3 regions of the Delftia sp. 60 genome follow, and region 3 is predicted to be linked to each of the others. Evidence: predicted binding sites of a transcription regulator. Region 3 holds the regulator's gene; each other region holds the start of a gene.
What was found. The regulator FNR, encoded in region 3, switches genes on or off when oxygen is low (the NO sensors DNR and NnrR bind a similar motif). The targets are predictions, from matches to a motif close to TTGATNNNNATCAA.

Region 1 (10,480 bases), 1.4 Mb from region 3:
AGCGCAGCGCGAAGGCCTTGCGCTGACCTGCGTGCAGGGAGATATGCGCGATCTGGGCGTTTTTGCAGATGCCGGCTTCGATGTGATCTTTCACCCCATCTCCAACCTCTACGTGCCTGATGTGCGTCCCGTATGGCGTGAATGCGCGCGGGTGCTCGCGAAGGGTGGGCGCCTTCTGTCCAGCTTCTGGAATCCGGTGGTCTTCGTGGAGGACCGCGATCCCGCGTTGCGCGAGCAAGGGCTCATGCGGCCTGCGCGGCGCCTTCCGTATTCCGATGTGGTGGATTTGCCGCCCGCAGCGCTTGATGCCAAGCGGGAGCGCAATGAGGCGCTGGTGTTCGGCCATACGCTGGCCGATCAGATCGGCGGCCAGCTGGATGCGGGGTTGGTGCTGACGGGCTTTCATGAAGACTGGCAGCCCCATGCCCGTTTTGTGATCGAGAAGTTCGTGCCGACCTTCATTGCGACACGTTCGGTGAAACTCTGAAGGTACTGCGGCCTGGCCTTGCCGCCCTCAGGTCGGCCTTAGGTCGCCTTTAGGTGCGCAAGGCCGGCGTCCAGGTCTGTTGCTGGGCGGGTTCGGTCACGGGCTGCGCCGGCTTCGGTCGGGGAGCCGGGCCCTTGGCCTGGGACGAGGGCTGGGCCTGCCGTGCTTGCTCGGCGCCGGATTTGGCCAGCAGCATCATCACGGCCATGCAGATCAGCGTCAGCATGAGCACCACGCAGATGGGGCCCAGATCCACGGAGGCGATGTCCAGCCCCTTCAGCGACTGCCAGCGTTCTGAGCGTACTTCCAGTGGTTCTTCGGGATCGGCCATGGCACCTCCACTGCGTTGAGTGTGGACACATGCTAGGCGTAAGTGAGCATGCAAACAATATGGGGACTTCGCCAGGATGTGAGGGTATACAGCAGCCCCGGCTCGGTTGGCTTCACGCTTGAAGGCTCTTTCCGCTGCTGCCGTGTGACAGCTACTTGACCCACATCAACTGCACCGCCACGGCCAGGGCGATGGCCAGCAGCCCCAGCAGCACGGCCATTGCCACGATGGTGACCGCCCTGCGGCGCTTTGCCTTGCGTGGGTTGCGCAAACGGGGCGGGGTGGGAGGGGGCTGCGTGGCATCCAGGGCCGCAATTCTTGCCAGCCAGTCTTCGGCTGTGGGCAAGGTGGGGGTGGGCGATGCGCAGGGTGAGGCGGGGGCGAGGCGGGTGGTGAGACGGGCTTGCCACGGTTCATGGCCCCAGCTCCTGACGCATCTCTTCAAGCACCTGCACGGCGCCCTGGATCATGGCCAGCCTGTGCTGCAGCGCAGCCTTTTGGGCCTGCAGCCGGTCCAGCTGCTCGGCGACCAGCGCCTCGTCGGCCCGCAGCTTCTTCAGCCGCTCCTGTATGGCCTCCATTTCCGGGGCGCTCATCTGCCAATCCTCCAGCATCGAAGGGCGCGGAGCGTGGCCCGGACCCTTCTCACAATTCACACGAATGCTGGCAATTATCTGTGCGCCTTAGTGATTGGCTATGAATGAATTGACATAGATTGTCATTGACCGGCGCAGAAGGCCGAAGGCTGTGCAGTTGTTCAAAGCAGCCAGGTCCTGTTGGGCCGGTTGCCGTCGATTTCCACAAGTCCTGCGTCCTGCAGTATGGGCAGGATGTAGGTGATCACCACGGCCGCGTTGTCGTTGGCCTGCTTGGCCGCAAAGCCCAGAAAGCCGGGCCGGTGCTGGCTGGAGGCCACGATGCAGGGCCGCTCGGCGCCGTGATGCTCCTGGGCCAGATGGCGCAGCACGGCGCCGAAGGCTTCCCGCCTTATGCGCACCGTGTTGCCCTTGTGCGTTCTGACTTCCAGGCCGCTGTCGCTGCGGCGGATGACAGTGAAGGACGCGGTGCGTCCCTTGTCGGGCGTCTTCAGGGGCTTGTCCTGGGCGATGCCGTCCCAGAAGGCATTGAAATCGTTGTTGGAGAGCACGCGCACGAAAAAGAGGTCCATTGCCTGGAGGTTTTCTTGGACGTGGAGTCTCCCTGGCTTCGACTGGCCGAAGATGAGCAAATCTGAGCAGTGCCGCTCAATGTGCGAGAAATTTGAGGAAGATCCGGCCTTGCCGCGTTCTGACCTCGGTCCCTTCGATAAAGCCCATCAGTCTGGCCGAACCGTCCATGGAGTACAGCGCCGGTCCATCGATGCGGTAGATGGGCCTGGTCCCGCAACGGACGAATTCATCGCCTTCGACACGCCCGATTTCGTTTCCGTGCCCATCAAGCACAGTCCACGAGCCTCCTGCAATCATGGCCTCACCCGGCAGTTGCCGGTTCCCAAGTGAAACCACCAATCTAAGGAACGCGAGGTGTCTGAATCTGAGCGAATCTGAGCAGTCGTGTAAAGCTGTGCCGCCGACGCCTTGGGCAGGGTCCTGTGGAAATTCGTGTGCGCCAGGCCCAAGCCGCATCGCACCGGCCAAAAGAAGCTGGCTGCGATCTAGGGGCACTGCATGCGTGGGCGATTGAGCGGTTCGCAGCCAAGTAGAATTGTTTCATATCAAAGACATGCTGCTCTGAAAGTTGCAGCGACCGGGCCCGCTTGGCGGGCCTTGTGCATGGGGCGCGGTCCCGCAGCCGGTATCTGGGTGCATGTCCTGATTCTCTGTAGGCCCGGCCTGCGATCCAATCTCGCGCATGGGGCTGAGCCTTCTTGTCAAATTGCTCTCATTTATGAAGATCTGCTGTCGCCAACCGGATGCGCCTGCGGCATTGCCTTTCGGCTTGCCCGTGGGCCATGCCGTGTGGTGCATGCCGCGCTGCGGAGGGCGGGTGTGAGCGAACAGGCGCTGTACGATCTGGCCCCCGTTCTGGAGCTGATGCTGCTGGGCCTGTTGCTGGCGCTGGGCCCCCTGGCCTGGGTGTGGCTGCGCAATCGCAGCGGCGGCTCGCTCAAGCGGCTGCAGGCGCTGTCGGTGCTCACGCTGTTCCTGACTTTCGATCTGGTGCTGTTCGGCGCCTTCACCCGCCTGACCGATTCCGGCCTGGGCTGCCCCGACTGGCCGGGCTGCTATGGCAGCGCCAGCCCCATGGGCGCCCGCGCGCAGATTGCTGAGGCCCAGGCCGCCATGCCCACCGGGCCGGTGACGCATGGCAAGGCATGGATAGAGATGGTCCACCGCTATCTGGCAACCACCGTGGGCGTGCTCATCATCGCCATGACCATCATGGCCTGGCGGCGCGCGCGGCGCCTGGGCAGGGCGGGTGGCGCAGGGGCCGAGCTTACAGGGGCGGAGGGCACAGGCGGTGCCCTGAGTCCGTGGTGGCCCACGCTGGCGCTGTTCTGGGTCTGCCTGCAGGGCGCCTTTGGCGCCTGGACCGTGACCATGAAGCTTTTTCCGGCCATCGTGACCCTGCACCTGCTGGGCGGCACGGGGCTGCTGGCCTTGCTGTGCGTGCCCGCCGTGGGGTTGAGCCGTGCTGCGCGTCAGCAAGGGGCGACCGTGATTTCGCCCGCGCTGCGCGCGGGGCTGTGGCTGGGTCTTGCGCTGCTGGTGCTGCAGGTGGCGCTGGGCGGCTGGGTCAGCACCAACTATGCGGTGCTGGCCTGCAGCAGTTTCCCGACCTGCCAGGGCAGCTGGTGGCCGGCCATGGATTTTTCGCAGGCGCTGCAGATCTGGCGTCCGCTGGGCCTGCTGCAGGACGGCAGCAACATCAGCTTTGCGGGCCTCACGGCCATCCACTATCTGCACCGCCTGGCGGCCTATGTGGTGGTGGCTGCGCTGGCCGGGCTGTGGTGGCGTTTGGGTGAAGTGCCCGCACTGGCGTCGCAGCGCCGCGTGCTGGGTGCGTTTTTGGTGCTGCAGGTGCTGACAGGCCTGTCGAACGTGGTGCTCGATTGGCCGTTGGTGGCCGCGGTGCTGCATACGGGCGGCGCAGCTGCGCTGGTGACCGTGATTGTTTGGTGCCTGGCGGCCAGCCGCCCGGGCGCACTGCGGGACGGTCTGCCGGTTGCCCGTGGAGAGATTGCATGAGTAAACAAGCTTCCCTGAGTGTCGAGCCCTCGCGCTGGACACAGTTCTATGCCCTGACCAAGCCGCGTGTGGTGCAGCTGATCGTGTTCTGCGCACTGATCGGCATGGTGCTGGCCGTGCCCGGCTGGCCCAACGCCGACCAGTGGCTGCACATGGCGCTGGCCTGCTTGGGCATCTGGCTGGTGGCGGGCGCGGCGGCCGCCTTCAACTGCCTGGTGGAGCGCCATATCGATGCGCGCATGAAGCGCACCTCCTGGCGGCCCACGGCGCGCGGCGAGCTGAGCAGCCAGCAGGCGCTGGCCTTCTCGGCCATCTTGTGCACGCTGGGCGCGCTGGTGCTGCTGCTGTGCACCAACCCGCTGACCATGTGGCTGACGCTGGCCACCTTCGTGGGCTATGCCGTGATCTACACGGTGATCCTCAAGCCCGCCACGCCGCAGAACATCGTGATCGGCGGCGCCTCTGGTGCCATGCCGCCCGTGCTGGGCTGGGCCGCGATGACGGGCCAGGTCGGTCCCGAGGCGCTGATCCTGTTCCTCATCATCTTCCTGTGGACACCACCCCATTTCTGGGCGCTGGCGCTGTACCGCGTGGAAGACTACCGCCAGTCCGGCCTGCCCATGCTGCCCGTGACGCATGGCAGCGAGTACACGCGGCTGCAGATCCTGCTGTATACGGTGATCCTGTTTGCGGCCTGCATGCTGCCCTTCATGTACGGCATGAGTTCCTGGCTGTACCTGGTGGTGGCCGTGGTGCTGAGCGTGGGCTTCTGTGCCTATGCCTTTGCACTGTGGCGCAATTACTCGGACCAGCTGTCGCGCAAGACATTCCGCTTCTCGCTGATCCACCTGAGCGTGCTGTTCCTGGCGCTGCTGGTCGATCACTACCTCTGGCTGGGCTGATGGGTTGATGGCCTGAGGGCCATGGCCGCGCAATGACAAACCGGGCCCTTGAGGCCCGGTTTGTCTTGGTGACTGCCGCCTTACTTGATCTGCCGCTTTTCCAGCTTGCGCGCCAGCGTACGCCGGTGCATGCCCAGGCGGCGAGCGGCTTCGGAGATGTTGAAATCGCTCTCGGCCAGGGTTTCGTGGATGTGTTCCCACTCCAGCGTCTTGATGGAGGTGGGGTTGCGCGACAGTTCCACGTCGGTGCGGCCCTCGAGGCGGCCGAAGGCGGCCTCGATATCGTCGGTGTTGGAGGGCTTGGCCAGATAGTGGCATGCGCCTAGCTTGACCGCCTCCACGGCCGTGGCAATGCTGGCATAGCCTGTGAGCACGACGATCAGCGCCTCGGGGCTGTGCTGGTGCAGCATCTGCACGCAGCTCAGGCCCGACGCGTTGCCCGCCAGCTTGAGGTCCATGACGGCGTACTGCGGCGAGTGCGTCTGCAGCAGCTCGCGCACTTCCTCGGCGCTGGCGGCCTGCAGCACGCGGTAGCCGCGCCGCTCGAACGAGCGCGTCAGCGTGCGCGCAAAGGTCGCATCGTCTTCAACCAGCAGCAGGAGGCGGGAGCTGTCCATGGGCGATTCGGGTTCCTGTGGGCGCCGCTTCAGGCGCCGGGTTCAATGGCAATCGATGACAGGGGCAGGCGGATCTCCACCTCACTGCCCCGCGGCGGGGTGTTCCTCACCTGAACGCGTCCGCCCAGCGAGCGCGCCACGTTGAGCACCAGGAACAGGCCCAGCCCCCGGCCCGGGCGCTCCGTCTTGGTGGAGATATGGCGCTGGCCCAGCTGTTCCAGCACGGCGGGTGCAAAGCCCGGTCCCTTGTCGCGCACGGTGATGCACAGCATGCCGGTGCGCACGGCCAGGTGCAGCGCCACATGGCGGGGGAGGCTTCGGCCGCATTGTCGAGCACATTGCAAACCATTTGCTGCAACGCGGTATCGGAAAGAATGGGGAAGTCCTCGTCGGCCTGGACATAGTCGAAATGCTCCACGGCGTGGCGTGACTGCCAGTGCGCGACCACGCCGTCCATGAAGGCGCGCAGCGTGGTGGCCTGTGGCGCATCGGCGCGGGTCTCGCCGGCCGACATGAGCACGCTGGAGACGATGGACTTGCAGCGCAGCAGCTGCTGCTGCATTTCCTGCAGGTCTGCCAGCAGGTCGGGGTCTTGCGTGATGGCGGGCATGCGCTGCCAGTCGCCCAGGATGACGGACATGGTGGACAGCGGCGTGCCCAGCTCGTGCGCCGCGCCCGTGGCCAGCAGGCCCATGCGCACGATGTGCTCCTCTTCGCTGGCACGCTGGCGCATGTTGGCCAGCCGTGCGTCACGCCGGCGCAGGTTGGAGACGATGCGGCGCAGGAAGACGACCAGCAGCACCGTGGTCAGCCCGAAGCTGATCAGAATGCCGCTCACGTACAGGCCGGGCAGCCCGTCCGGTCCCGCCGCGCCAATGGGCAGGGGCCAGTGCACGATGGCCAGCACCAGGGTGCACAGCGAGGTGCTGGCAACGATGATCCAGGCGTGCACGGGCCTGAGCAGCACGGCGCCCAGAATGCCCTGCAGCAGGAACAGATAGATGAAGGGATTGCTGGCGCCGCCGCTCAAATACAGCTGTATGGCCAGGGCGAGCACGTCGGCCAGCAGGGCCAGGAACAGGTTGCGCGCCGAGATCTGGCGGCGGTGGCTGCGGTACCAGTAGATGTAGCCAAGATTGGTGAAGACGCTGGCCATCAGCACCAGAGCCATGGCCGGCAGCGGCAGGGTGATGCCGAAGCCGTAGTGCACCAGGGAGATGGTGATCACCTGCCCGACCACGGCAAACCAGCGCAGCTGTATCAGCAGCTGCATGTTCTGGCGTTCGGTGGTGCGCTCGACGCGGAACAGGGACTCTGAAGGCGAATTCACGCGGGCGATTGTGCGCTACCGCAGGCAGCCGTGGCGCGGCAGGGTCTTGTAGAGGACTGGCGTAAAAAAGGCCACCGATGTCATCGGTGGCCCTGTTGCCTGGAGCGGCGGCTTTACGGCCTTACGGCTTTACGGCTTGCTGCTTGCCTGCCGGTCATTGCGCCTGACCAGCCAGGCCGCGCCGACCACCATCAGCGCCAGCCCGTACCAGGTCAGCGCATAGACCAGATGGCTGTTGGGGAAGCGGATCACGGTCATGCCCGGGCGCGGCCAGGTGCCGTCTGCCACGGGCTGGCCCGGCAGGCCTGCGTCGATGAAGTAGGGGGCTGCATGGTCCAGGCCCTGGGCCTGTGCAATGGCCGCCACATCGCGCGAGAACCAGCGCTGCTGCGCGGGATCGTTCTCGCGCAGGAAGCCGCCGCGCGGCTCGCTGATGCGCAGCAGGCCGGCCACCGTCACCGGGTCCTGGGGCGCCTGTGCGGGCTGATCCTGCCAGCGCGCGCGCTGCGCTGTGGGAATGAAGCCCCGGTTCACCAGCACCTGGTTGCCGTCGTTCATCTGCAGCGGCGTCAGTACCCAGAAGCCGGCGCCCAATTCGGTCACGGCCTGGGTCAGCACGGTCTTGCCGGCCAGCCAGTGGCCGCTGGCCTGCACGGCGCGGTACTCGTGGTCAGCGGCCGTGATCTGCGGCCATTCGGCGGGCGGGGGCAGGGCAGCGGGTGCGGCGTGCACGCGCTGGTCAACGCGCTCTATCAAGTCCAGCTTCCAGGCACGGCGCTGGACCTGCCAGCTGCCCAGGAAGATGAAGCCCAAAAACAAGGCGATGCCCACCGAGATGAGCATCGCCTGAGCGAGTGGGCCACGCCGGCGCGATGCGCCGGCGTGGCTGGAGGGCCCGGAGTTTCCAGATGCGGTCAAGGCGTGACCGAGGCTGGAGCCGTCTGAGCGGCGGGGTCGGCCGGCATGGTGTGCTGGGGCATCATGTTGGTGTTCATGTGGAACATGACCCACAGGGTGCCCGCAATGCCGATGGCCACGAAGACCACGGTGAAGATGGTGGACAGCAGGGTCCAGCCGCCTTCGATCTTGCCGTTCATGTGCAGGAAGAAGACCATGTGGACCAGGATCTGCACCACGGCGAAGCCGCCGAGCACCATCACGGCCGTTGCACGGTCCGAGATGACATTGCTCATCACCAGCCAGAACGGGATGGCCGTCAGGATGATCGAGAGCACGAAGCCCCACATATAGCCCGAGAACGTGCTGTGCGGGCCTGCGTCGTGGTGGTGATCGTCATGGCCGTGCTGGTCGTGGTGACCGTGGCCATGGCCGGCGTGGATGTCGTGTGCAGCCATTTACAGCACCCCCATCAGGTAAACAAAAGTGAAGACGCCGATCCAGACCACGTCCAAGAAGTGCCAGAACATCGACAGGCACATCAGGCGGCGGTTGTTCTCGTGCGTCAGGCCGTGCTTGTTGATCTGGATCATCAGCGTGACCAGCCAGATCAGGCCGAAGCTCACGTGCAGGCCGTGGGTGCCCACCAGCGTGAAGAACGAGGACAGGAAGGCGCTGCGCTGCGGGCCTGCGCCCTCGTGCAGCAGGTGGGAGAACTCATAGAGTTCCAGGCCCAGGAAGCACAGGCCGAACAGGCCGGTGATGGCCAGCCACAGCTGGGTGCCGCCCAGCTTGCCCTGCTGCTTTTGCAGCATGGCGAAGCCGAAGGTGATGGACGACAGCAGCAGGAAGGCCGTGTTCATCGCCACCAGGGGCAGGTCGAACAGCTGGGCGCCCGTGGGGCCTGCAGCGTAGTTGCGGCCCAGCACGCCATAGGTGGCGAACAGCGCTGCAAAGATCAGGCAGTCGCTCATCAGGTAGAGCCAGAAGCCCAGAGCGGTGCCGTTTTCGGGATGGGGCTCCTCGGCGAGGTGGTACTCGCGCGGGGCCAGGGCGGCAGCGCCGCCTGCGGTGTAACGGGTATCAGACATGACGTGCCAGCTGTTGTGTGCGCAGTTCTTCCGTGGCCGCGACTTCCGCGGCGGGGATGTAGTAGTCGCGCTTGTAGTTGAACGTGTGGATGATCGACGCCAGCACGGTGGCGGCGAACGACGCAATGGCCAGGGGCCACATGTGCCAGATCATCGCGAAGCCGAAGACCGTGGACAGCGCGGCGATCACGACACCGGCGCCGGTGTTGGACGGCATGTGGACGGGCTTGAAGCCGGTCAGCGGACGCTGGTAGCCGTGCTTCTTCATGTCCCACCAGGCATCGATCTCATGCACCACGGGCGTGAAGGCGAAGTTGTACTGGGGAGGGGGCGAGGAGGTGGCCCACTCCAGCGTGCGGCCTTCCCATGGGTCGCCGGTCACGTCACGCAGCTGGTCGCGCTTGAAGTAGCTGACCACCAGCTGGATCAGGAAGCTGCCGATGCCCAGTGCCACCAGACCGGCGCCCAGGGCGGCGATCACGAACCAGATCTGCAGCGAGGGGTCCTCGAAGTGGTTGGCACGGCGTGTCACGCCCATCAGGCCCAGCACGTACAGCGGTGTGAAGGCGACCCAGAAGCCGACCAGCCAGAACCAGAACGAGCACTTGCCCCAGAACTCGTCGAGCTTGTAGCCGAAGGCCTTGGGGAACCAGAAGTTGATGCCGGCGAACACGCCGAACACCACGCCGCCGATGATCACGTTGTGGAAGTGGGCGATCAGGAACAGGCTGTTGTGGAGCACGAAGTCGGCCGGGGGAACGGCCAGCAGCACGCCGGTCATGCCGCCGATGGCGAACGTGCACATGAAGCCCACGGTCCACAGCATCGGCACCGTGAAGCGGATGCGGCCGCGGTACATGGTGAACAGCCAGTTGAAGATCTTGGCGCCCGTCGGGATCGAGATGATCATCGTCGTGATGCCGAAGAAGGTGTTCACGCTGGCGCCGGAGCCCATGGTGAAGAAGTGGTGCAGCCAGACCAGGTAGGACAGGATGGTGATACACACCGTCGCGTACACCATGGAGGTGTAGCCGAACAGGCGCTTGCGGCTGAAGGTGGAGACGATCTCCGAGAAGATGCCGAAGCAGGGCAGGATCAGGATGTAGACCTCGGGGTGGCCCCAGATCCAGATCAGGTTCACGTACAGCATGGGGTTGCCGCCCAGCTCGTTCGTGAAGAAGTTCGTGCCGACGTAGCGGTCCAGCGACATCAGCACCAGGGCTGCGGTCAGGATGGGGAACGAGGCCACGATCAGCGCGTTGGTGCACAGGGCGGTCCAGGTGAAGACGGGCATCTTCATCAGGTTCATGCCGGGTGCGCGCATCTTGATGATGGTCACGATCAGGTTGATGCCTGACAGCGTGGTGCCGACGCCGGCCACCTGCAATCCCCAGATGTAGTAGTCAAGCCCGACCCCGGGGTTCTGCGCCCCCAGGTTGGACAGTGCCAGCCAGCCGGAGGTGGAGAACTCGCCCAGGAACAGCGAGATCATCACCAGCACGGCGCCGCCCGTGGTCATCCAGAAGCTGAAGTTGTTCAGGAACGGGAAGGACACGTCGCGGGCGCCGATCTGCAGCGGCACCAGATAGTTCATCAGGCCGGTCACGAAGGGCATGGCCACGAAGAAGATCATGATC
Region 2 (10,480 bases), 590 kb from region 3:
TCCTGTCCGAATGAGTACCTGCCTATGACTGCCATCAAGCACTATCTGCAGTTTTCCGACTTCACGGCCGACGAGTACGCCTATGTGCTCGAACGCGCGGCCCTGATCAAGAAGAAGTTCAAGGGCTACGAAAAGCACCACACGCTCAGCGACCGCACGCTGGCCATGATCTTCGAGAAGGCCAGCACGCGCACCCGCGTGAGCTTCGAGGCGGGCATGTACCAGCTCGGCGGCTCGGTGGTCCACCTGACCACGGGCGACAGCCAGCTGGGCCGCGCCGAGCCCATCGAGGACAGCGCACGCGTCATCAGCCGCATGACCGACCTGGTGATGATCCGCACCTATGGCCAGGACAAGATCGTGCGCTTTGCCGAATACTCGCGCGTTCCCGTCATCAACGGCCTGACCAACGAGTTCCACCCCTGCCAGATCCTGGCCGACATCTTCACCTTCATCGAGCACCGCGGCTCGATCCAGGGCAAGACCGTCGCCTGGGTCGGCGACGGCAACAACATGGCCAACACCTGGCTGCAGGCGGCCGACCTGCTGGGCTTCACCGTCCACGTCAGCACGCCGGGCGGCTACGAGGTGGACGAGAAGCTGGCCTTTGGCGGCAAGACCCCGCGCGAGGGCTGCTACAAGGTCTTCAAGGACCCGCTGGACGCCTGCAAGGGCGCCGACCTGGTGACCACCGACGTGTGGACCAGCATGGGCTACGAGGCCGAGAACGAAGCCCGCAAGAAGGCCTTTGCCGACTGGTGCGTGGACGCCGAAATGATGGCCGCCGCACGTGGCGATGCCCTGTTCATGCACTGCCTGCCCGCCCACCGCGGCGAGGAAGTGGAGGCCGAGGTCATCGACGGGCCGCAGTCCGTGGTCTGGGATGAGGCCGAGAACCGGATGCATGTGCAGAAAGCTCTGATGGAATACCTGCTGCTGGGCCGCCAGCCGAACTGACAACGCAGTCCGCTCAAAAAAGAATGCCTGCAGGCTTTGCGCCTGCAGGCATTCTTTTTTCCCGGCGGAAGTTCGGGCCGTGGCCTTACGGTCCCCGCTTGTCCGGTGCGCAACTGTCCCCGCCGCAGGCACTGCAGCCGCCACAGCCGCCCGCATCCTTGGGCGCCAGTGCCGGATGCATCTGCCCGGCCTTCTGGCGCCAGCGCGCAGGCAGATAGCGCCAGACCAGGGACACGCCGGCCATGGCCACGATCAGCCCGACGATGATGTTCTGCCACATGGTGCTTGTTCCTTTCAGCCCGCGCCCAATGCGATGGCCACGCGGTAGGTGATGAAGCTGGCAAGGTAGGCCAGCGCGAACAGATAGCCGGTCATCAGCAGCGGATAGCGCCAGCCGTTGGTCTCGCGCCGCACGGCGGCCAGCGTGGAGATGCACTGGGGCGCGAACACGAACCAGGCCAGCAGCGACAGCGCCGTGGCCATAGACCAGGTGTGGGCGATCAGCGGGCCCAGTTGCTCGGCCATGGCCTCGTCGCTGGCGGCGGACAGGGCATAGACCGTGCCCATGGCGCTGACGGCCACCTCGCGTGCGGCCATGCCGGGCACCAATGCAATGGCGATCTGCCAGTTGAAGCCGATCGGCGCCAGCACCACCTCCAGCCAGCCGCCGATGCGGCCCGCAAAGCTGTAGCGGATGGCCGCTTCGGTGACGCCATCGGGCGGCGCCGGGTAGCTGGCCAGGAACCACAGCACGATGCTCACGGTCAGGATGATGCCGCCCACGCGGCGCAGGAAGATCATGGCGCGCTCGTACAGGCCCAGGGCCAGGCTGCGCGGGCTGGGCCAGCGGTAGGAGGGCAGCTCCATCAGCAGCGGCGTGGGTCCGGCGCTGCGGCCGGCCAACTTGGCCACGCCGGCCACGGCCATGGCGCTGACGATGCCGGCCACGTACAGCGCGAACAGCACCAGGCCCTGCAGGTTGAAGATGCCGCCCACCGTGCGCTCGGGAATGAAGGCGCTGATCAGCAGCGCATAGACCGGCAGGCGCGCCGAGCAGGTCATCAGCGGCGCGATCATGATGGTCACCAGGCGGTCGCGCCAGCTGGTGATGGAGCGCGTGGCCATGATGCCGGGCACGGCGCAGGCGAAGCTGGACAGCAGCGGAATGAAGGAGCGGCCCGACAGGCCGACCTTGCCCATGATGCGGTCCAGCATGAAGGCGGCACGCGGCAGGTAGCCCGAGTCTTCGAGAGCAAGGATGAACAGGAACAGGATCAGGATCTGCGGCAGAAAGACCAGCACGGCGCCCGTGCCCGCGATCACGCCGTCGGCCAGCAGGCTGCGCAGCGCGCCTTCGGGCATGTGCTCGTTGACCAGGGCCGAGACGGCCGAGACGCCGCCCTCGATGCCGTCCATCAGCGGCTGCGCCCAGCTGAACACGGCCTGGAACATCAGGAACAGCGTGGCCGCCAGCAGCAGCATGCCCCACAGCGGGTGCAGGACCACGGCGTCGATGCGGTCGTCGCGCCGGGTGTCCACCACGGGCTCCTTGACGCAGTCGGCCATGATGCGGGCCACCTGCTGGTGCAGGGCCAGCACCTGCTCGCGCGCATCGCCCGGGCGGGCCGGGGCCTGCAGCTGCGGCGCCGCCAGGGCGCGGGCTTCGGGGCCGTCCAGCCATTGCAGCAGTTCGCGCGCGCCGTCCTGGCGCACGCCCACCGTGGACAGCACGGGCATGCCCAGGGCGCGTGACAGCGCCTCTCGGTCGATATCGATGCCCTGGCGCCTGGCCATGTCGCTCATGTTCAGCACCAGCAGCATGGGCAGGCCCAGGCGCTGGGCTTCCAGCACCAGGCGCAGGTTCAGGCGCAGATGGGTGGCGTCGGTGACGCAGACCAGCAGTTCGGGAGGCGCCTCGCGCGCGTGGCGGCCCGAGACGATGTCGCGCGTGATGCGTTCGTCCTCGCTGTGGGCGTGCAGGCTGTAGGTGCCCGGCAGGTCCAGCACGCGCACACGCCGGCCGCTGGCCGTGCTCAGCCAGCCTTCCTTGCGCTCCACGGTCACACCCGCGTAGTTGGCCACCTTCTGGCGTGCGCCGGTCAGCAGGTTGAACAAGGCTGTCTTGCCGCAGTTGGGGTTGCCCAGCAAGGCCAGGCGCAGTGCGGAATCACCGCTGCCGACGCCACCCTGGGCAGGCTGCAGCGGCTGGATGAGCTTGGGAGAGGACGACGCGCTCATGCCACCGCCTCCGGTGCCACGCGCACCAGGGCCGCCTCATGGCGGCGCAGTGCGAACGTGGCCTGGCCCACGCGCACGGCCAGCGGGTCGTCGCCCGGAAAGCCTGCGGCCAGGATGCGAACGGGCTCGCCCGGCAGGAAACCGATTTCCATGAGGCGCAGCAGCAGTTCCTGCTCGGCCGTGTCGCGCGCCGCATGGAGCTCGACCACGCGCGCCGGAACCTGGCGCGGCAGCGCATCCAGGGTGATGGCCGCAGCGGTGGCCGGGCTTGGAGAGCTGGGAGGCGCGGACAGCGCGGACGGAGCCGTGGCGTCCGTCCCGGGATTCATCGAATGCATGGCGTGTTGTATCAACTGATTTTTATTCTCATTTTGATTTTGATCGAATCCCCGTGGGAAGCCCGCGCATGGTATCGGAGTAAGAGGCAGGGTCTTGCCAAAGGGCCGTCATGGTTTTTGGCCGGTTCCAGGCGCCCCGCACGCGTGCGCGCGACAATCGCGCTCCCACGATCCGCACCTGCACCTGCTTGCCCACGCCATGACCCATCCCTGCCTGAGCTGCGGCGCCTGCTGCGCATCGTTCCGCGTGGACTTTTCCGTGCACGAGTCGCAGGAGCATGGCGGCCGCGTGCCGGCCGGGCTGATCGAGGAAGTCACCGACTACACCTGCCGCATGCGCGGCACGGACTGGTCGCGCCCGCGCTGCGCAGCGCTGGTGGGCAAGGTGGGCGAGAAGGCCCATTGCGGCATCTACGAGTGGCGGCCCTCGCCTTGCCGCGAATTTGCGGCCGGCAGCGATGCCTGCAACCGCGTGCGCGTGCGCCATGGCATGCAGGCGCTGGACAGCGGCCTGCTGTAGCAACCAGCCAGGCGCCAACAGCCGCCACCACCAGCCGCTATTCCACGGGCAGCCCCGCCAACTGCCCCTTGAACTCCTGCAGCGAGAAATGCGTGTGCACCTGGCGCACGCCGGGCAGCCGGTGCAGGCGGGTGAGCAGCAGGTCCGAATAGGCATCGAGATCGCGCGCCACGACGACCAGCAGGAAGTCCTCCGGCCCCGAGATGCCGTGGAACATCACGACCTCGGGAATGGCGCAGACCGCTTCCTGGAAGTGGCGCGATGACTCCTCGTTCTGATGGTCTATGCCCACCATCACGAAGGCCAGCACGCCAAAGCCGATGGCGCGCCGGCTCAGCGCGGCGTGGTAGCCGGTGATCACGCCCTCGTCCTCCAGCCGCTTGATGCGCCGCCATGACGGCGATTGCGACAAGTGCACGCGTTGCGCCAATTCGCCCGAGGTCAGCCGCGCGTTGTCCTGCAGGGCGCGGATCAGCAGCCGGTCCGTTCTGTCGATCTCGATTGACATAAACCACCTATGAATTCATGTTTCACAGAATAACTTATCCAAGATCAAGCGCATTTAGGGATAACTACTAAACGCCCTGCGAAGGCCGTAACTAGCATCCGCCTCCGAAGCCCCCACAGCAACGGAGACAACAACCCATGCCAGCCTTCGAAGACATCGTCCAGCGCGAAGCCGGACTCCAACAGCAGCTGTCCGCCGGACAGATGACCATGATCGCCATCGGCGGTGCCGTCGGCACCGGCCTGTTCCTGGGCAGCGGCTTTGCCATCGGCTTCGCCGGGCCCAGCGTGCTGATCAGCTATGCCATCGGCGCGGTGATTTCGCTGCTGCTCATGGGTTGCCTGGCCGAGATGACGGTGGCCCACCCGACCTCGGGCTCGTTCGGCGCCTATGCCGAGCACTACATCGCCCCCTGGGCCGGCTTCGTGGTGCGCTATGCCTACTGGGCCTGCGTGGTGCTGGCCGTGGGCACCGAGGTGACGGCCGTGGGCCTGTACATGGGCTACTGGTTCCCCGAGGTGCCGCGCTGGGCCTGGGTGGTGATCTTCTCGGGCGCGCTGATCGGCGTGAACATGATGAGCGTCAAGGCCTTCGGCGCCGTGGAGTACAGCTTCTCCATGATCAAGATCATCGCCATCGTGGCCTTCATCGTGGTGGGCGCCTGGGTGGTGTTCGGCACCCGGCCGGCCGGCGTGGGCTTTGCCAACTACGTCAACAACGGCGGCTTCTTCCCCAACGGCCTGTGGGGCACCTGGGTGGGCGTGATCATCGCCATCTTCAGCTACCTGAGCATCGAGATGATCGCCGTGGCCGCCGGCGAGGCCAAGGACCCGCAGCGCGCAGTCACCAGCGCCTTCCGCTCCACCATGGTGCGCCTGGTGGTGTTCTACCTGGCCACGATCGCGCTGATGCTGGCCATCGTGCCGTGGTCGGCCGCCGGCAAGGACGGCAGCCCCTTCGTGAAGGTAATGGAGATCATCGGCCTGCCCGGCGCGGCCAGCGTGGTCAATTTCGTGGTGCTGGTGGCTGCCCTGTCGGCCATGAACAGCCAGCTGTACATCACCACCCGCATGATGTTCAGCCTCTCGCGCGCCGGCCATGCGCCCGCCGTGCTGGGCCGCGTGAACTCGCGCGGCGTGCCGCTGCCGGCGCTGCTGCTGTCCTGCCTGGGCATTGCCGTGGCCACGCTGTTCAACATCGTCAATCCAGAGCAGTCCTTCATGCTGATGATGGCCGTGGCCATGTTCGGCGCCATGTTCACGTGGTTCATGATTTTCGTGACCCACCTGTTCTTCCGCATCCACTGGGTGCGCCAGGGCAACAAGCCGCTGGCCTTTCGCATGTGGGGCTTTCCGGTGCTGACGCTGCTGGGCGCGGCTCTGATGCTGGCCGCCCTGGTGTCCACGCTGTTCACCGACGTGTTCCGCCTGACCGTGCTCACCGGCCTGCCCTTCCTGCTGCTGCTGGGCGCCATCTACGCCATCTGGTACCGCAAGCCGGCCGGCCAGCCCGCAACCACTCCTCAAACCAATACCCCAACCCAGGCCCAGGCCCGGTGACATCCGGCCTCCCGTTTTTCTCCCTCCCTTAGAAACATGACGACTCTTGCCCCCTCGATACCGCCCGCGCCTCGATGTTCAGCCACGTCCCGCCCTACCCCGGAGATCCCATCCTGTCGCTGATGGAAGCCTTTCAGCAGGACCCGCGCGCCGACAAGGTCAGCCTGAGCATCGGCCTGTATTTCGACGAGGCCGGCCGCCTGCCCGTGCTGGACTCCGTGCGCCAGGCTGGCGATGCCCTGGCCCGCGAGCAAAGCCCCAGCGGCTACCTGCCCATCGAAGGCATAGCCCCCTACCGCCAGCTGGTGCAGAACCTGGTGTTCGGCGCCGAGCACAAGGCCGTGCGCGCGCAGCGCATCGCCACCGTGCAGACCCTGGGCGGCTCGGGCGCGCTCAAGCTGGGCGCGGACTTCATCAAGCACTATTTCCCCGACGCCGAGGTCTGGCTCAGCGATCCCACCTGGGACAACCATCTGGCCATCTTCCAGGGCGCGGGCCTGCGCACCCACAGCTACCCCTACTACGACGCGGCCACGGGCAGCCTGCGCTTCGACGCCATGCTGCAGACGCTGCGCGGCCTGCCCTCGGGCAGCGTGGTGCTGCTGCATGCCAGCTGCCACAACCCCACGGGCGTGGACCTGTCGCGCGAGCAGTGGCAGCAACTGATCCCCGTGATCGTGGAGCGCGGCCTGATCCCCTTCGTGGACATGGCCTACCAGGGCTTTGGCGATGGGCTCGATGAAGACGCCTGGTCCGTGCGCGCCCTGGCCGATGCGGGCGCCCAGGCCTTTGTGGCCAACTCGTTTTCCAAGAACTTCTCGCTGTATGGCGAACGCGTGGGCGGCCTCAGCGTGGTCTGCAGCGACGCGGCCACGGCCGGCAATGTGCTGGGCCAGCTCAAGGCCACGGTGCGCAGCAACTATTCCTCGCCCCCCACCCGTGGCGCGCGCCTGGTGCAGCTGGTGCTGGCGTCGCCCGAACTGAGCGCCCAATGGGCGCAGGAGCTGGCGCAGATGCGCGGCCGCATCAAGGACATGCGCGCCCAGCTGCACGGCGCGCTGCATGAACGCTTTGGCGAGCGGCGCGACTTCGGCTTCCTGCTGACCCAGCGCGGCATGTTCAGCTACACCGGCATCAGCGAGCCCCAGGTCCACCGCCTGCGCGACGAGCACGGCGTGTACCTGATCCGCTCGGGCCGCATGTGCATGTCGGGCCTGTCCGCCGCCAACGTGCAGTACGTGGCCGACGCCATTGCCACGGTGCTGGAGGCACCGCAATGAGCGGCTGCCCCGTCCATGGCGGCCTGACCGAGCGCATCGTCGCCGAGGAAAGGGCGCAGCTGGATTTCAGCCAGTCCATGAGCTATGGCGACTACCTGCAGCTGGACGCCATCCTCGGCGCACAGCAACTGCTTTCGCCCACGCATGACGAGCTGCTGTTCATCATCCAGCACCAGACCAGCGAGCTGTGGATGAAGCTGATGCTGCACGAGCTGGGCGCGGCCACGGCCGCCGTGGCGGCCGACCGCCATGCCGATGCCTTCAAGATGCTGGCCCGCGTGAGCCGCATCATGGAGCAGCTGGTGGGCGCCTGGTCCGTGCTGGCCACCATGACGCCTACCGAGTACACGGCCATGCGCCCGTATCTCGCCAGCTCCAGCGGCTTCCAGAGCTACCAGTACCGCTGCATCGAGTTCGCGCTGGGCAACAAGAATGCCGCCATGCTCCAGCCCCATGCCCACCGGCCCGACCTGCTGGCACGGGTGGATGCCGCATGGCGCGCACCTTCCCTGTACGACGAAGCCCTGCGCCTGCTGGCACGCCAGGGGCTGGCCATTCCTGCCGGGCACATGGAGCGCGACTGGACCCTGCCCTACACGGCCAGCCCCGAGGTCGAGGCCGCCTGGGCCCAGGTCTACCGCGACCCGCAGTCGCACTGGGACCTGTACCAACTGGGCGAAAAGCTGGCCGACATCGAGGACGCCTTCCGCCTGTGGCGCTTTCGCCATGTGACCACGGTGGAGCGCGTCATCGGCTTCAAGCGCGGCACGGGCGGCACCGGCGGTGTCAGCTATCTGCGCAAGATGCTGGACGTGGTGCTGTTCCCCGAAATCTGGTCTGTGAGAACGAAACTGTGACCCCTGAGCGGCTTTGCCGCTTCCCCCGCTCTCGCTGCGCGGGCGCGGGACGACACCATCGCTGCGGGACGGCCCTTGCTCGGCGTCCGCCGATGGGCCGCGCCAAGTTTCCGACGCAAGAACACCATGCCTTCGCGTGTAGTCAAGACACAAGGAAATCCATGAAGCAAATCATCGACGTGGGACTGCCGCCGCTCAAGCAGCCCTTCTCCTGGGCCGTCAAGGCCAGCGGCCAGATGCTGTTCACGGCCCACGGCCCCGTGCGGCCCGACGGCAGCATCGACACCGGCCCCATTGAACAGCAGGCGCGCCTGACCTTCACCAACCTGCGCAACGCGCTGCAGGCCGCAGGCGGCACGCTGGCGCATGTGACCCAGGTGCTGATCTACATGACCGACGTGGCCGACATGCCGGCCATCGACGCCGTGTACCGCGAGTTCTTCGAGGCGCCCTACCCCAACCGCTCCAGCATGGGGATTTCGGCGCTGGTGGTGCCGGGGATGAAGCTGGAGATCGTGGCCTACGCCATGCTCCCCTAGAGGATGTGACGGACATGCCGGCGCCCCGCAATTGCGTTCAATACAGGGGCGGCGTGCGGGACGAGACTGCGGGCCCTGTGCAGTCCTGCGTCCGCGCGAAATCTCATGTCCTCCTCGCTGCTCGCCATGGGCGTCTTCACCCTCGTCGGCGCCATCACGCCCGGCCCCGTCAATGTGCTGGCCCTGCGCCACGGCGCAGCCCGCTCGCGCCTGGTCTCTGCCGCCTATGTGCTGGGCGCCAGCGCCAGCTATGCGGCCGTGGTCTGGGTCATGGGCCAGGGAGCACAGTGGCTGCTGCAGACGCTGCCGCAACTGTCCACGGCCGCGCAGTGGCTGTGCGCCGCCTATCTGCTGTGGCTGGCCTGGCGGCTGGCCAATGCGCCTGTGGGCCAGGCCGGGGGGCAGCAAGACGGCGGATCGCAGCGCACGCTGCAGGCCCTGCTGCAAGCGCTGTTGCAGGGCACGGCCGTGCAGACGCTCAACCCCAAGGCCTGGCTGGTGGCGCTGGCCGGCGTGGGCCTGTTCGTGCTGCCCCACGCGAATGCGCCATGGGCGCTGCTGCAGTTTTGCGCCATCTCGCTGCTGGCCTGCCTGGTGGGGGTCGGCAGCTGGGCGCTGCTGGGGCAGCTGCTTTCGGGCTGGCTGCGCACCGAACGCCGCCAGCGCCTGTTCCACCGCCTGCTGGCCCTGCTGCTGGTCGCCAGCGTGGCGGCCATGCTGGCATGATGGCTGGCCGCCATGACTTCAACCTCTCCCCACCGCTTCCACCGCCATCCGGCCGCCCCCTGGGCCGAATTGCGCGACAGCGCGCGCTCGCCGCATTGCTTTCGGCTGCACATGCATGCCGAGTACTCGATAGGCATCGTGGACGCGGGCCGCACCGTGTTCCACCATGCCCACGGCCCGCAGCCTGTGGAGGCGGGCGGCGTGGTGCTGATCGAGCCCGGCGCCTGGCATGCCTGCAATCCCGACCCTGGAGCGCCGTGGTCCTACCGCATGCTGTTTGTCGATGCCGACTGGCTGCACGCGCGGCTGGGCGTGGCCGCGCTGCGCTTTCCCCGGCGCACGCTCACGGATGCGGACATCGCCAGCCTGGTGGATGGCCTGTGCCGCCCCATCGATGGCACGGCGGCCGCCGACCGCCTGGCCCTGGGCCTGGAGCACCTGCTGGACCATTGCGCCCAGCCCGCAGCCTTGCCCCTGCCCGGCGATGCGGCGGCCCTGGCCCCCGCACTGCAGCGCCTGCATGCGGGGCCCGATGCGGGCCTGACCGTGCAATCGCTGGCCCAGGAATGCGGCATGAGCGCCACGCGCTTCATCCGCCGCTTCAAGGCGGCCACGGGCATGACGCCCGGCAGCTACCGCCTGAACCTGCGCATCAACGGCGCGCGCCGCCTGCTGGCCACGGGCGCAGCGCTGTCCGAGGCCGCCTATGCCATGGGCTTTGCCGACCAGGCGCACCTGCAGCGCGCCTTCAAGGCCCACCATGCGCTGACGCCGGGCTGCTACGCACGCGGCGCCTGAGCCGGTACCTGGGCCGGCCGCACCTGAGCCGACCGCATCTGGGCCGGACCCTCCCATGGTTTTGCAGCGGCCAGCCCGGGGCCGGCGGTGAAAGCGCAGATACTTACGCCTTCCGCTTTCAGCCCCCACCTGCCGCGCACCATGGCCGCCTTCCAAGACA
Region 3 (10,480 bases):
CGCAGCCGGCTGAACAGCATGGACAGGGCCTCGTGCGGCGTATGCGGCGTCTGTGCATCGCCGGGATTGCACAGGCGGTCGTAGCTGTTGACCAGGGCCAGGATCTGGCCCGTGAGCTCCATGTCTTCGGCCACCAGGCTCAGCGGGAACCCCGTGCCGTCGGCCCATTCATGGTGCTGGGCGATGGCCGTGGTGACCTGGGCCGACAGGCCCATGCGCATGGCAATGGCCACGGATTCGCCCACATGGCGCTCGTAGCGCTCGCGCAGGGCGTCGGGCACGGAAGGCTCCAGGGCCAGGCCGTGCATGCCTTCGACACCGGCCACGGGCTTGCCCGCGTCATGCAGCAGCGCCGCCAGGCCCAGGTCGCGCAGCAGCGATTCCTGCAGGCCCAGGGCCCGGCCCAGCAGCAGGCTGAGCACGGTCACGTTGACGGCATGCACGCTCTGGCTACTGCCCACGCCATCGGACAGCAGGTGAATGGCCACGTCCTGCGGGCCCGCCAGTTCGGCCAGGCAGCCATCGACCAGGGCCTCGGTGGGCATGCGCGCCTGCTCGGGCGCGCTGGCGATGGTGGTCTCTATGGCCACATAGCCGCGCTCCACCTTCTGAAAGCGCGCATTGCAGTCCTCCAGCCGGCCGCGCCAGTCGGGCACGGACAGCAGCAGCGGTGCTGGCGCAGGTTCGGTGGGTGCAGGCTCGGGGGCCGCCACGACGGGCGGCAGCTCCTGCGGCGGCGGGGTGCGCACCTCGGCGGGCCAGGTGTCGCTTTTGTGCGGGACACAGCGCACCACCTCCAGGCCCAGGGATTTCAGGGTCTGGATCTGTGCGCTGGAGGTGATCTTGAAGCTGCTGACCGGAAAGGGATGGTTCAGCCACCCAACATCGAGCTGGACAAACATGCCCGGACGGAGGTCTCGGATATCGATGAGGACGGAATGGTTCACGCGCGGCAACGGCCCCGAGGCTGAAGGAATCGGCAATATGTAAGCCGATGATTCGGGCATTATCTCCAGTTCTGAGGGCCTCGCAGCCAATCCGCGACCCCAGGTGCCAAGTCTGGCCTCAGCTGTTGCTCAACGGCACCAGAGGCTGGGCTTGTAGATCAGGTCCATCCACAGCGCCCAGACGGCCACGCCCACCAGCATCAGGCCGGCCAGGCGCGTGCCCCATTCGGCGCGCAGGCCGTTCAGGCGCTGCCGGCCCAGCCGCCACAGCCAGGGTCCGGCCACCAGCCACAGGCCGCTGCCCACGCCAAAGGCCGCCATGGCCAGCGCGCCCTGCAACGGGCCGCCGCTGAGCGCGGCGACCAGCACGGCCGAATACAGCAGTCCGCAAGGCATGAGCGCCCAGGCATAGCCTGCCGCCAGCGTGCCGCCCGGCGCCGACACCCAGGGCTGCACGCGCCGCCAGGCGGCGCGGCCGGCAGACTCCAGCCAGGCGGGCTGGCGGGCCTGCACCATCATGGCCAGGCCCCAGGCCATCACGGCGACATGGGTCAGCGTCCAGAACGGCTGCAGCGCCGTGGTCTGGCTGGTGAGCCAGGACAGGCTCTCCATGGCCAGGGCAGACGCAGCGCCCAGGCTGGCATAGCCGGCCAGACGGCCGCCGTGGAACAGCGCCGTGCGCAGCCACAGCCGGCTTTGCAATCCATGCACGGCCACCACCTGCGAGCCGCCGCCCTGCCCCGCCCCGCCCGTGACCACGCCGCAGGGCGCAGCGCACATGGCAAGGCAATGGGGCCCGCCGACGAGCCCCATGATCAAAGCGGTCCAGAGCAGCGACAACAGCATGGGGCCTAGATGATCCTCGAAAACCGCGCCCGGTTCTTGTCCGCCTGCAGATATCGGTCAAACAGCATGGCCACGCCGCGCACGAAGTACCAGCCCATGGGCGTGACCTGGAAGCCCTCGTCGCTGATCTGCACCAGGCCCTTGGCCTGCAGGTCCTCCAGGGCCGCCATCTCGGGCGCGAAGTACTCGCGAAAGCCCAGCAGCCAGGCCTGCTCCATGGGCTCGAACAGCACGGCGCCCTGGCACATGATGGCCATGATGACGGCGCGGCGCACCAGGTCGTCGCGCGACAGCGCCAGGCCACGCACCACGGGCAGGTGGCTGGCGTCGATGGCGTCGTAGTACTCCTCCAGCGTCTTGGCGTTCTGGCTGTAGCTGGCACCCACCTTGCCGATGGCCGACACGCCCAGCGCAATCAGGTCGCAGTCGGGCTGGGTGCTGTAGCCCTGGAAGTTGCGGTGCAGCCGGCCCTGGCGCTTGGCCACGGCCAGCGAGTCCTCGGGCAGGGCGAAGTGGTCCATGCCCACGTAAACATAACCACCGTCCATGAACGCGGCGATGGAACGCGACAGCATGGCCAGCTTGTCGGCCCCCTGGGGCAGATCCTCGGCCGCAATGCGCCGCTGCGGCTTGAAGCGCTCGGGCAGGTGGGCATAGGCATAGAGCGCGATGCGGTCGGGCCGCAGCGCGTTGACCTGGGCCAGCGTGCGCTCGAAGGATTCGGGCGTCTGCTTGGGCAGGCCGTAGATCAGGTCCACGTTGATGGAGGCAAAGCCCAGCTGCCGCGCGGCCGCCACCAGCTCGAACACCTGCTCGGCCGGCTGCACGCGATGAACCGCGATCTGCACCTGTTCGTCAAAGTCCTGCACACCGAAGCTCAGGCGGTTGAAGCCCAGCTCCTTGAGCACGGCCAGGCGCTCGACGCTGACGGTGCGCGGATCGACCTCGATGGAGTACTCGCCACCCGGCTCCAGCTTGAAATGCTCGCGCAACAGGCCCATCAGCGTGCGCAACTCGTCGTCGGAGAAGAAGGTGGGCGTGCCGCCGCCCAGGTGCAGCTGGCTGACGGTCTGGCCCTTGCCGCAATGGGCAGTATGCAAGGCCATCTCGCGCGCCAGGTAGTCCAGGTAGACGGCGGCGCGATCGTGGTGGCGCGTCACGATCTTGTTGCAGGCGCAGTAGTAGCAAAGCGACTCGCAAAAGGGCACGTGCACATACAGCGACAAAGGCATGGCACGCGCTGCGGTACTCGATTTGCGTTGTTGCAGCGCCAGGATATAGTCCTCTGCACCAAAGGCCTCGACAAAGCGGTCGGCGGTAGGGAACGAGGTGTATCGGGGCCCCGGTACGTCAAAGCGACGCAGCAGCTCTGGGGTGACAGCGGTCATGGGTTTTTTCCTCTAATACCTCGACTGTGCCGCAGCACATCGGTCATGTCCTTGACTCATATCAAGAGTTGTTTGAGGGACTGCTGCGACAATTTGATCCAACTCATCGCAATCCACGAGGTCACCGCCGGCACGCTGTGTGCCGCTGATGTTTATCACTCCATGAACCTTCAGACCATCAAAGCCTCCTGCTCCAACTGCAACCTGCGCGAACTGTGCATGCCCATGGGCCTGGATGCCGAGCAGATGCAGCGCATCGACGACATCGTGGCCACGCGCCGCAAGGTCAAGCGCGGAGGCCTGCTGTTTCGCAACGGCGAGACATTCACCTCGCTGTACGCCATCCGCACCGGCTTCTTCAAGACCTGCGTGGCCACCGAGGACGGACGCGACCAGGTCACAGGCTTTCAGATGGCCGGCGAGATCATCGGCCTGGACGGCATCGTCAACGACCACCACACCTGCGATGCCGTCGCGCTGGAAGACGCCGAAGTCTGCGTCATGCCCTTCGACAAGCTGGAAGACCTGTCGCGCGAGGTCACGGCCCTGCAAAACCATGTGCACAAGGTCATGAGCCGCGAGATCGTGCGCGAGCACGGCGTGATGCTGCTGCTGGGCAGCATGCGCGCCGAAGAGCGCCTGGCCGCCTTCGTGCTCAACCTGGTGCAGCGCCTGCATGCGCGGGGCTTTTCCAAGTCCGAACTGGTGCTGCGCATGACGCGCGAGGAAATCGGCAGCTACCTGGGCCTGAAGCTGGAGACGGTGAGCCGCACCTTCTCCAAGTTCGCGGACGACAACATCATCGAGGTGCGCCAGCGCCATCTGCGCATCCTGGACACGGAGGCGCTCAAGCGCATCGTCAACAGCCAGCAGTGCCAGTGAGGCTGCAAGGGCGGCAAGCATTCATCCGCCAATGAACAAGGCCCGCGACAGCGGGCCTTGTTCATTGCGGCGGGCTCTCGCTCAGTCCCGCCCCAGCCCCTGCATGGCCAGGTCCGGGTCGGGCTCGGAGACCACGCCGTCATTGAGATCGCGGGCCGAGCGGCCCAGCATGGTGGTCATCAGGCTGGAGAGCATGGTCACGCCCCAGAAGGCAAAGAAGGCCAGCGTGTAGATGCCCTGGCGCGACCAGCCCAGGTCGCCGAGCCAATGCAGCTCCAGCGGGTCCACAAAGGCAAAAACCAGCATCTCCATCACGGCGGCTGCCAGAAAGGCAGGCCAGGCAATCCACATCCAGCGTTGGGCCAACATCAGCGATCTCCTTGTGCTGTCGAGGGGTCGCCTTCATTGTGCGCCGCGCCAACGCATGGCGCCAAGCCCCGCAGCGCCCTGCACGCCTGTAGGAAACCCTCACCCGTCGCGAATGCCGGAGATGCGATCCGCCATGCAAAAAGGCCGCGACTGCGGCCTCTTGCAGGGGTGCACGGCGATCAGCGGTCGGTGGGGTGATCGTGCGCGGGCGTGGCCGCATGGTTGCGGCCGGTGACGGCGGGCGCCATGCTCTTGGGCACTTCGCGCACGCCATCGGCACGCTCGTTGATCTTGATGCCGTTGCGGTAGTAGTCGGGGTCGATCACGGGATCGGCGCCATTGATGGCGATGATGGCCGTGATCACGGCAGCGACCACCACGGCCGCCGGGCCGGCCACCACCAGCCAGACATGGCCGAACTTCCACCAGGGCTTGCCGGCGTCGGGGTGCGAGGGAGCCTGCGCGGGCGCGGACACTGCGGGACTGGAAGACATGGGAAACCTCTTTCTTTCAGGCGGCAGGCGCGGACCGTGCCGCGCCTGCCAGGAACATCACCGGGGCACCAGGAAGACGGCCTTTTCGGACGCGCGTCCCGCGCCTGAATGCACGGCATCGATATCGAAGAATACGGTGTGCGAGCCCGGCTCGGCCGAACCGTAGGGAATCTGCAGGCGCGCCGCAATGCCGCGCGTCTCGGCCGGGCCGACCTCGACTTCCTGCTCGGACGCCAGCTCCAGCCCATCGAGGCCATGGGCGCTGATGCGGTAGCGCTGGGCCTGCTCGGTGGCATTCATGATCTGCAGGCGGTAGACATTCTCCAGCTTGCCGCCCGCCACGATGCGCGACAGCGAGGCGCGGTCGCGGATCACGTCCACCTTGACCGACTGGCGCAGCGCCAGGCTCACGATCATGGCCACGCTCAAGCCGATCAGCACGGCCGAGTAGATCAGCACGCGCGGACGGAAGATGCGGCGCAGCACCTGGGCACGCCGCCACAGGCCGGCCATGGCGTTCTGCGTGGTCAGGCGGATCAGGCCGCGCGGGTACTCCATCTTGTCCATGATGGAATTGCAGGCGTCTATGCACAGGCCGCAGCCAATGCATTCGTATTGCAGACCGTTGCGGATGTCGATGCCCACGGGGCAGACCTGCACGCACATCTTGCAGTCGATGCAGTCGCCCAGGCCCTGGGCCTTGTAGTCCACCTTCTTGGTGCGCGGCGCACGCGGCTCGCCCCGGCCCGTGTCGTAGCTGACGATCATGGTGTCCCGGTCGAACATGGCGCTCTGAAAGCGCGCATAGGGGCACATGTACTTGCAGACCTGCTCGCGCATGTAGCCCGCGTTGCCATAGGTGGCAAAGCCGTAGAACAGCACCCAGAACATCTGCCAGCTGCCCTGCAGCGCCAGCAGCTCGCCGCCCAGCTCGCGGATGGGCACGAAGTAGCCCACGAAGGTGAAGCCGGTCCACAGCGCAATGGCGATCCACAGCAACTGCTTGAGCGACTTCTTCCAGGCCTTCTCGAAGGTCCAGCCGTTCTTGTCCAGCCGCATGCGCGCGCTGCGGTCGCCTTCGACCTTGCGCTCCACCCACATGAAGATCTCGGTGTAGACCGTCTGCGGGCACGAGAAGCCGCACCACAGGCGCCCGGCCACGGCCGTGAACAGGAACAATGCCAGCGCCGAGATGATCAGCAGGCCCGCCAGGTAGATGAAGTCCTGCGGGTACAGCACCAGCCCGAAGAGATAGAAGCGCCGCGTTCCGAGGTCGAACAGCACCATCTGGCGCTGGCCCCACTCCAGCCAGGGCAGGCCGTAGAAAACCAGTTGCGTGAGAAACACCAGGGCCCATCGCCAGCGTGCGAAGACACCGCTGATGGAGCGCGGGTAGACCTTCTTTTCCGACTCGAACATCGACACCAGCTCGCCCGGATCAGGCGTGGCCGGCGTGATCGGAATGACTTTGCGGGGAGGCTTCCCGGTGTCATCCCCGCTCTCGGGCTTCATGGTGGGTTCCTTTGTTTTTTTGAAATATCTGAAAACTCAAAACGCAAAAAGGCGGCGCCGCAGCGCCGCCCCTGTGCTTACTGACGGACTGCGCCGTCTTTGTGCGACATGCCCCAGACATAGGAAGCAAGCACCGCGATCTGCGCCTCGGTCAGCTTGTCCTTCTGGGCAGGCATCTCGTTGTGCTTGCCGTTGTTGATCATGGCCGTGATGGCGGCCTCGCCCCAGCCGTGCAGCCAGATGTCATCGGTCAGGTTGGGCGCGCCCAGGGCCTGGTTGCCCTTGCCGTCCATGCCGTGGCAGGCTGCGCAGGCCGTGAACTTGGACTTGCCCAGCGAGGCCTTGAGCGAGTCGTGCGGGCTGCCCGACAGGCTCAGCACATAGTGCGAGAGATTGCGCACATCGTCGGGCGTGCCGACGGCAGCGGCCATGGGCGGCATGATGCCGATGCGGCCGCCCGTGATGGTTTCCCTGATCTTCTCGGGCGTGCCGCCATGCAGCCAGTCGCCATCGGTCAGGTTGGGGAAGCTCTTGCCGCCGCGTGCGTCCGAGCCGTGGCACTGTGCGCAGTTGTTCATGAACAGGCGCTCGCCGATGGCCATGGCCTGGGGGTCCTTGGCCATGTCTTCGGTGCTCATGCTCGTGAACTTGGCGTACAGCGGCTCCAGGTCCGCGCGGGCCTTGGCCATCTCGTTTTCATAGGCGCCCAGCTGCGTCCAGCCCAGCTTGCCCGCGAACGAGCCCAGGCCCGGATAGGCCGCCAGGTAGGCGAAGCCGAACACCGAGGTGATGATGAACAGCCACATCCACCACTTGGGCATGGGGTTGTTCAGCTCGCGCAGGTCCTCGTCCCAGACGTGGCCCGTGGTGTTGTCGGCCGAGGGGACCACCTTCTTGCGTGCGGTGAGATACAGCAGCAGCAGGCAGCCGATGATGCCGCCCAGCGTGATCGCCGTGACATAGATCGACCAGAAGTTGTTTACGAAATCGCTCATGGGAAGTTCTCGTTCTGGTGGAGGGACTCAGTCTTGCTCGAACGGCAGCTGGGCGGCCTCGTCGAAACGGGCCTGGTTGCGGCGGGCGAACGCCCACCACCAGATGCCGATGAAGCAGGCCAGCGAGGCCAGCGTGGCCACGATGCGCATGGTGGTGATGTCCATGTCGCTCTCCTTTACTTGACCGAACGGCCCAGGACCTGCAGGTAGGCGATGACGGCGTCCATTTCCGTCTTGCCCTTGACCTGCTCGGCAGCGCCGCTGATTTCCTCGTCGCTGTAGGGCACGCCCACCTTGCGCAGCGCGCTCATGTGCTGGGCGACCACGGTGTCATCCACCTTGTTCTTTTCCAGCCAGGTGTAGGCAGGCATGTTGGACTCGGGTACCACGTCGCGCGGGTTGTTCAGGTGGATGCGATGCCATTCGTCGCTGTACTTGCCGCCCACGCGGTGCAGGTCGGGACCCGTGCGCTTGGAACCCCACTGGAAGGGGTGGTCATAGACGAACTCGCCAGCCACCGAGTAGTGGCCGTAGCGCATGGTCTCGGCGCGGAAGGGGCGGATCATCTGCGAGTGGCAGTTGTAGCAGCCCTCGCGCAGATAGACGTCGCGGCCCATCAGCTGCAGCGGCGTGTAGGGCTTGAGGCCCGCCACCGCTTCCGTGGTCGACTTCTGGAAGAACAGCGGAACGATTTCCACCATGCCGCCGACGGCGACCACCAGCAGGGTCAGCACGATCAGCAGGAAATTGTTGGTTTCCACCTTCTCGTGGGAAAAGCTCTTGGGAGCGCTATTGTTGTGATCGGACATAAGTAATGCTCCTAGACGCTCAGGCGTGGGCCACGACGGCAGGCACGGCCACCTTCACCGAACGGCCCGAGATCGCGGTCTTCCAGGTGTTCCACAGCATGACCAGCATGCCGCCCAGGTACAGCAGGCCACCGGCCACGCGGATCACGTAGAACGGATAGCTGGCCTTGACGCTTTCGACGAAGGTGTAGGTCAGCGTGCCATCGGGATTGACGGCGCGCCACATCAGGCCCTGCATCACACCGGCGATCCACATCGCGGCGATGTACAGCACGATGCCGATGGTGGCCATCCAGAAGTGCAGTTCGATGGCGCCCACCGAGTGCATCTTGGTCTTGCCGAACAGGCGCGGGATCAGGTAGTACAGCGAGCCCATGGTGATCAGGCCCACCCAGCCCAGGGCGCCCGAGTGAACGTGGCCCACGGTCCAGTCCGTGTAGTGCGACAGCGCGTTGACGGTCTTGATGGACATCATCGGACCTTCGAACGTGGACATGCCGTAGAACGACAGCGACACGATCAGGAAGCGCAGGATGGGGTCGTCGCGCAGCTTGTGCCATGCGCCCGACAGCGTCATCACGCCGTTGATCATGCCGCCCCAGCTGGGAGCCAGCAGGATCAGCGAGAACACCATGCCCACGGACTGCGTCCAGTCGGGCAGCGCGGTGTAGTGCAGGTGGTGAGGACCCGCCCACATGTAGGTGAAGATCAGCGCCCAGAAGTGGACGATGGACAGGCGGTAGCTGTAGACCGGACGGCCAGCCTGCTTGGGGATGAAGTAATACATCATGCCCAGGAAGCCTGCGGTCAGGAAGAAGCCCACGGCGTTATGGCCGTACCACCACTGCACCATCGCGTCCTGCACGCCGGCGTAGGCCGAGTAGCTCTTCATCCAGCCGGCCGGAATGGCTGCGCTGTTGACGATGTGCAGCAGTGCCACGGCGATGATGAAGGCGCCGAAGAACCAGTTGGCCACGTAGATGTGACGGACCTTGCGGATGCCGATGGTTCCGAAGAACACGATGGCATACGAGACCCAGGTCACGGCGATCAGCAGGTCGATCGGCCACTCCAGCTCGGCGTACTCCTTGCCCTGGGTGTAGCCCAGCGGCAGGCTGATGGCGGCGGCGAGAATGACGATCTGCCAGCCCCAGAATGTCAGGCTGGCCAGCTTGGGCATGAACAGCCGCGTCTGGCAGGTGCGCTGCACCACGTAGTAGCTGGTTGCGAACAGCGCCGATCCGCCAAAGGCAAAGATCACGGCGTTCGTGTGCAGCGGACGCAGGCGCCCGTAGCTCAGCCATGGAATGCCGAAGTTGAGTTCCGGCCAGGCCAGCTGCGAGGCGATCAACACCCCGACAGCCATGCCTACCACCCCCCAGACGACGGCCATGATAGAGAACTGCCTTACGACGGAATCGTCGTAATAGACAGCGTTTTTATTTGAACTATCCATCGTGCACCCCTTAGATTGCTATCAAAGTGTTACGTTCTTCGCTCCCGGGCGTGTTGACCCACGTCAATCGTCCCGAAGAATGCGCTCACCCTCTTGCTCCACACTCTCGAACTGCCCGCGATATACGGCCCACCACAGGGCCGCAAGGATGGCCAGCACCAGCACCACCGACAGCGGGATCAGCAAATACAAAATATCCATGGTCAGTTCCCCGTGGCGCTGACGCGCCACGCCTTGCCCCCAAAACGGGCGCGATCCAGCTCAGTGACACCGAGCAAGAGCCGCCTCGCGGCGAAGGTGTCGTTCCCCTCCCGCGAAGCGAGAGAGGGGGAAGCGGCGCAGCCGCTCAGGGGGTGTATTTCCATCAGAACCTCCCCACCGTTGCGGTGGAGCCCGTCTTTATCGCGACGGACGCTGCGGGCGCAGCAGGCGTGCCCGTGTGTTTCGTTGCAGCCAGTGGCAGGCTGCGCGCAAGGCGCGCGGCATTCATCACCACCAGCAGCGAACTCAGTGCCATTCCCAGGCCGGCCACCCAGGCAGGCATGAAGCCCGCCAGGGCCAGCGGAATCGACACCGCGTTGTAAGCGGCTGCCCAGGCCATGTTCTGGCGCACCACCTGCAGCGTGCGGCGCGACAACAAGCATGCCTGGAGTACCAGTTCCAGGCTGTCACCCAGAACAACGAAATCTGCGCGCGATTGTGCCAGGGGCACTGCTCTACCAAAAGCAAAAGAGACATGCGCTCCAGCTAAAACTGGGCCGTCGTTGAGGCCGTCGCCCACC

Region 1: the regulator FNR is predicted to act here: its motif matches at 2,523-2,536, upstream of CLV01_RS19435 (COX15/CtaA family protein).
Region 2: the regulator FNR is predicted to act here: its motif matches at 3,567-3,580, upstream of CLV01_RS10255 (FeoA family protein).

What each region holds. Positions count from the first base shown of each region.
Region 1 is NZ_PEFD01000001.1:4,284,713-4,295,192, reverse strand. Features, by position in the region: gene CLV01_RS19465 (class I SAM-dependent methyltransferase) at 1-487, shown strand, start outside; gene CLV01_RS19460 (hypothetical protein) at 537-818, opposite strand; gene CLV01_RS19455 (hypothetical protein) at 970-1,164, opposite strand; gene CLV01_RS19450 (hypothetical protein) at 1,232-1,414, opposite strand; gene CLV01_RS19445 (hypothetical protein) at 1,576-1,986, opposite strand; gene CLV01_RS19435 (COX15/CtaA family protein) at 2,807-4,006, shown strand; gene cyoE (heme o synthase) at 4,003-4,908, shown strand; gene CLV01_RS19425 (response regulator transcription factor) at 4,989-5,525, opposite strand; partial or broken gene CLV01_RS29850 (ATP-binding protein) at 5,555-6,855, opposite strand; gene CLV01_RS19415 (SURF1 family protein) at 6,985-7,698, opposite strand; gene cyoD (cytochrome o ubiquinol oxidase subunit IV) at 7,770-8,210, opposite strand; gene cyoC (cytochrome o ubiquinol oxidase subunit III) at 8,211-8,843, opposite strand; gene cyoB (cytochrome o ubiquinol oxidase subunit I) at 8,836-10,480, opposite strand, start outside.
Region 2 is NZ_PEFD01000001.1:2,260,487-2,270,966, reverse strand. Features, by position in the region: gene CLV01_RS10275 (aspartate aminotransferase family protein) at 1-14, shown strand, start outside; gene argF (ornithine carbamoyltransferase) at 25-957, shown strand; gene CLV01_RS10265 (hypothetical protein) at 1,043-1,237, opposite strand; gene feoB (ferrous iron transporter B) at 1,252-3,195, opposite strand; gene CLV01_RS10255 (FeoA family protein) at 3,192-3,533, opposite strand; gene CLV01_RS10250 (YkgJ family cysteine cluster protein) at 3,733-4,053, shown strand; gene CLV01_RS10245 (Lrp/AsnC family transcriptional regulator) at 4,091-4,561, opposite strand; gene CLV01_RS10240 (amino acid permease) at 4,699-6,120, shown strand; gene CLV01_RS10235 (amino acid aminotransferase) at 6,195-7,400, shown strand; gene kynA (tryptophan 2,3-dioxygenase) at 7,397-8,257, shown strand; gene CLV01_RS10225 (RidA family protein) at 8,419-8,796, shown strand; gene CLV01_RS10220 (LysE family translocator) at 8,902-9,522, shown strand; gene CLV01_RS10215 (helix-turn-helix domain-containing protein) at 9,535-10,320, shown strand; gene CLV01_RS10210 (amino acid permease) at 10,462-10,480, shown strand, end outside.
Region 3 is NZ_PEFD01000001.1:2,846,283-2,856,762, reverse strand. Features, by position in the region: partial or broken gene CLV01_RS12960 (HD-GYP domain-containing protein) at 1-902, opposite strand, end outside; gene CLV01_RS12955 (sulfite exporter TauE/SafE family protein) at 1,077-1,793, opposite strand; gene hemN (oxygen-independent coproporphyrinogen III oxidase) at 1,799-3,181, opposite strand; gene fnr (fumarate/nitrate reduction transcriptional regulator Fnr) at 3,344-4,063, shown strand; gene CLV01_RS12940 (hypothetical protein) at 4,145-4,432, opposite strand; gene CLV01_RS12935 (FixH family protein) at 4,612-4,926, opposite strand; gene ccoG (cytochrome c oxidase accessory protein CcoG) at 4,984-6,438, opposite strand; gene ccoP (cytochrome-c oxidase, cbb3-type subunit III) at 6,516-7,433, opposite strand; gene CLV01_RS12920 (cbb3-type cytochrome oxidase subunit 3) at 7,461-7,598, opposite strand; gene ccoO (cytochrome-c oxidase, cbb3-type subunit II) at 7,610-8,242, opposite strand; gene ccoN (cytochrome-c oxidase, cbb3-type subunit I) at 8,262-9,698, opposite strand; gene ccoS (cbb3-type cytochrome oxidase assembly protein CcoS) at 9,762-9,899, opposite strand; gene CLV01_RS12895 (heavy metal translocating P-type ATPase) at 10,063-10,480, opposite strand, start outside.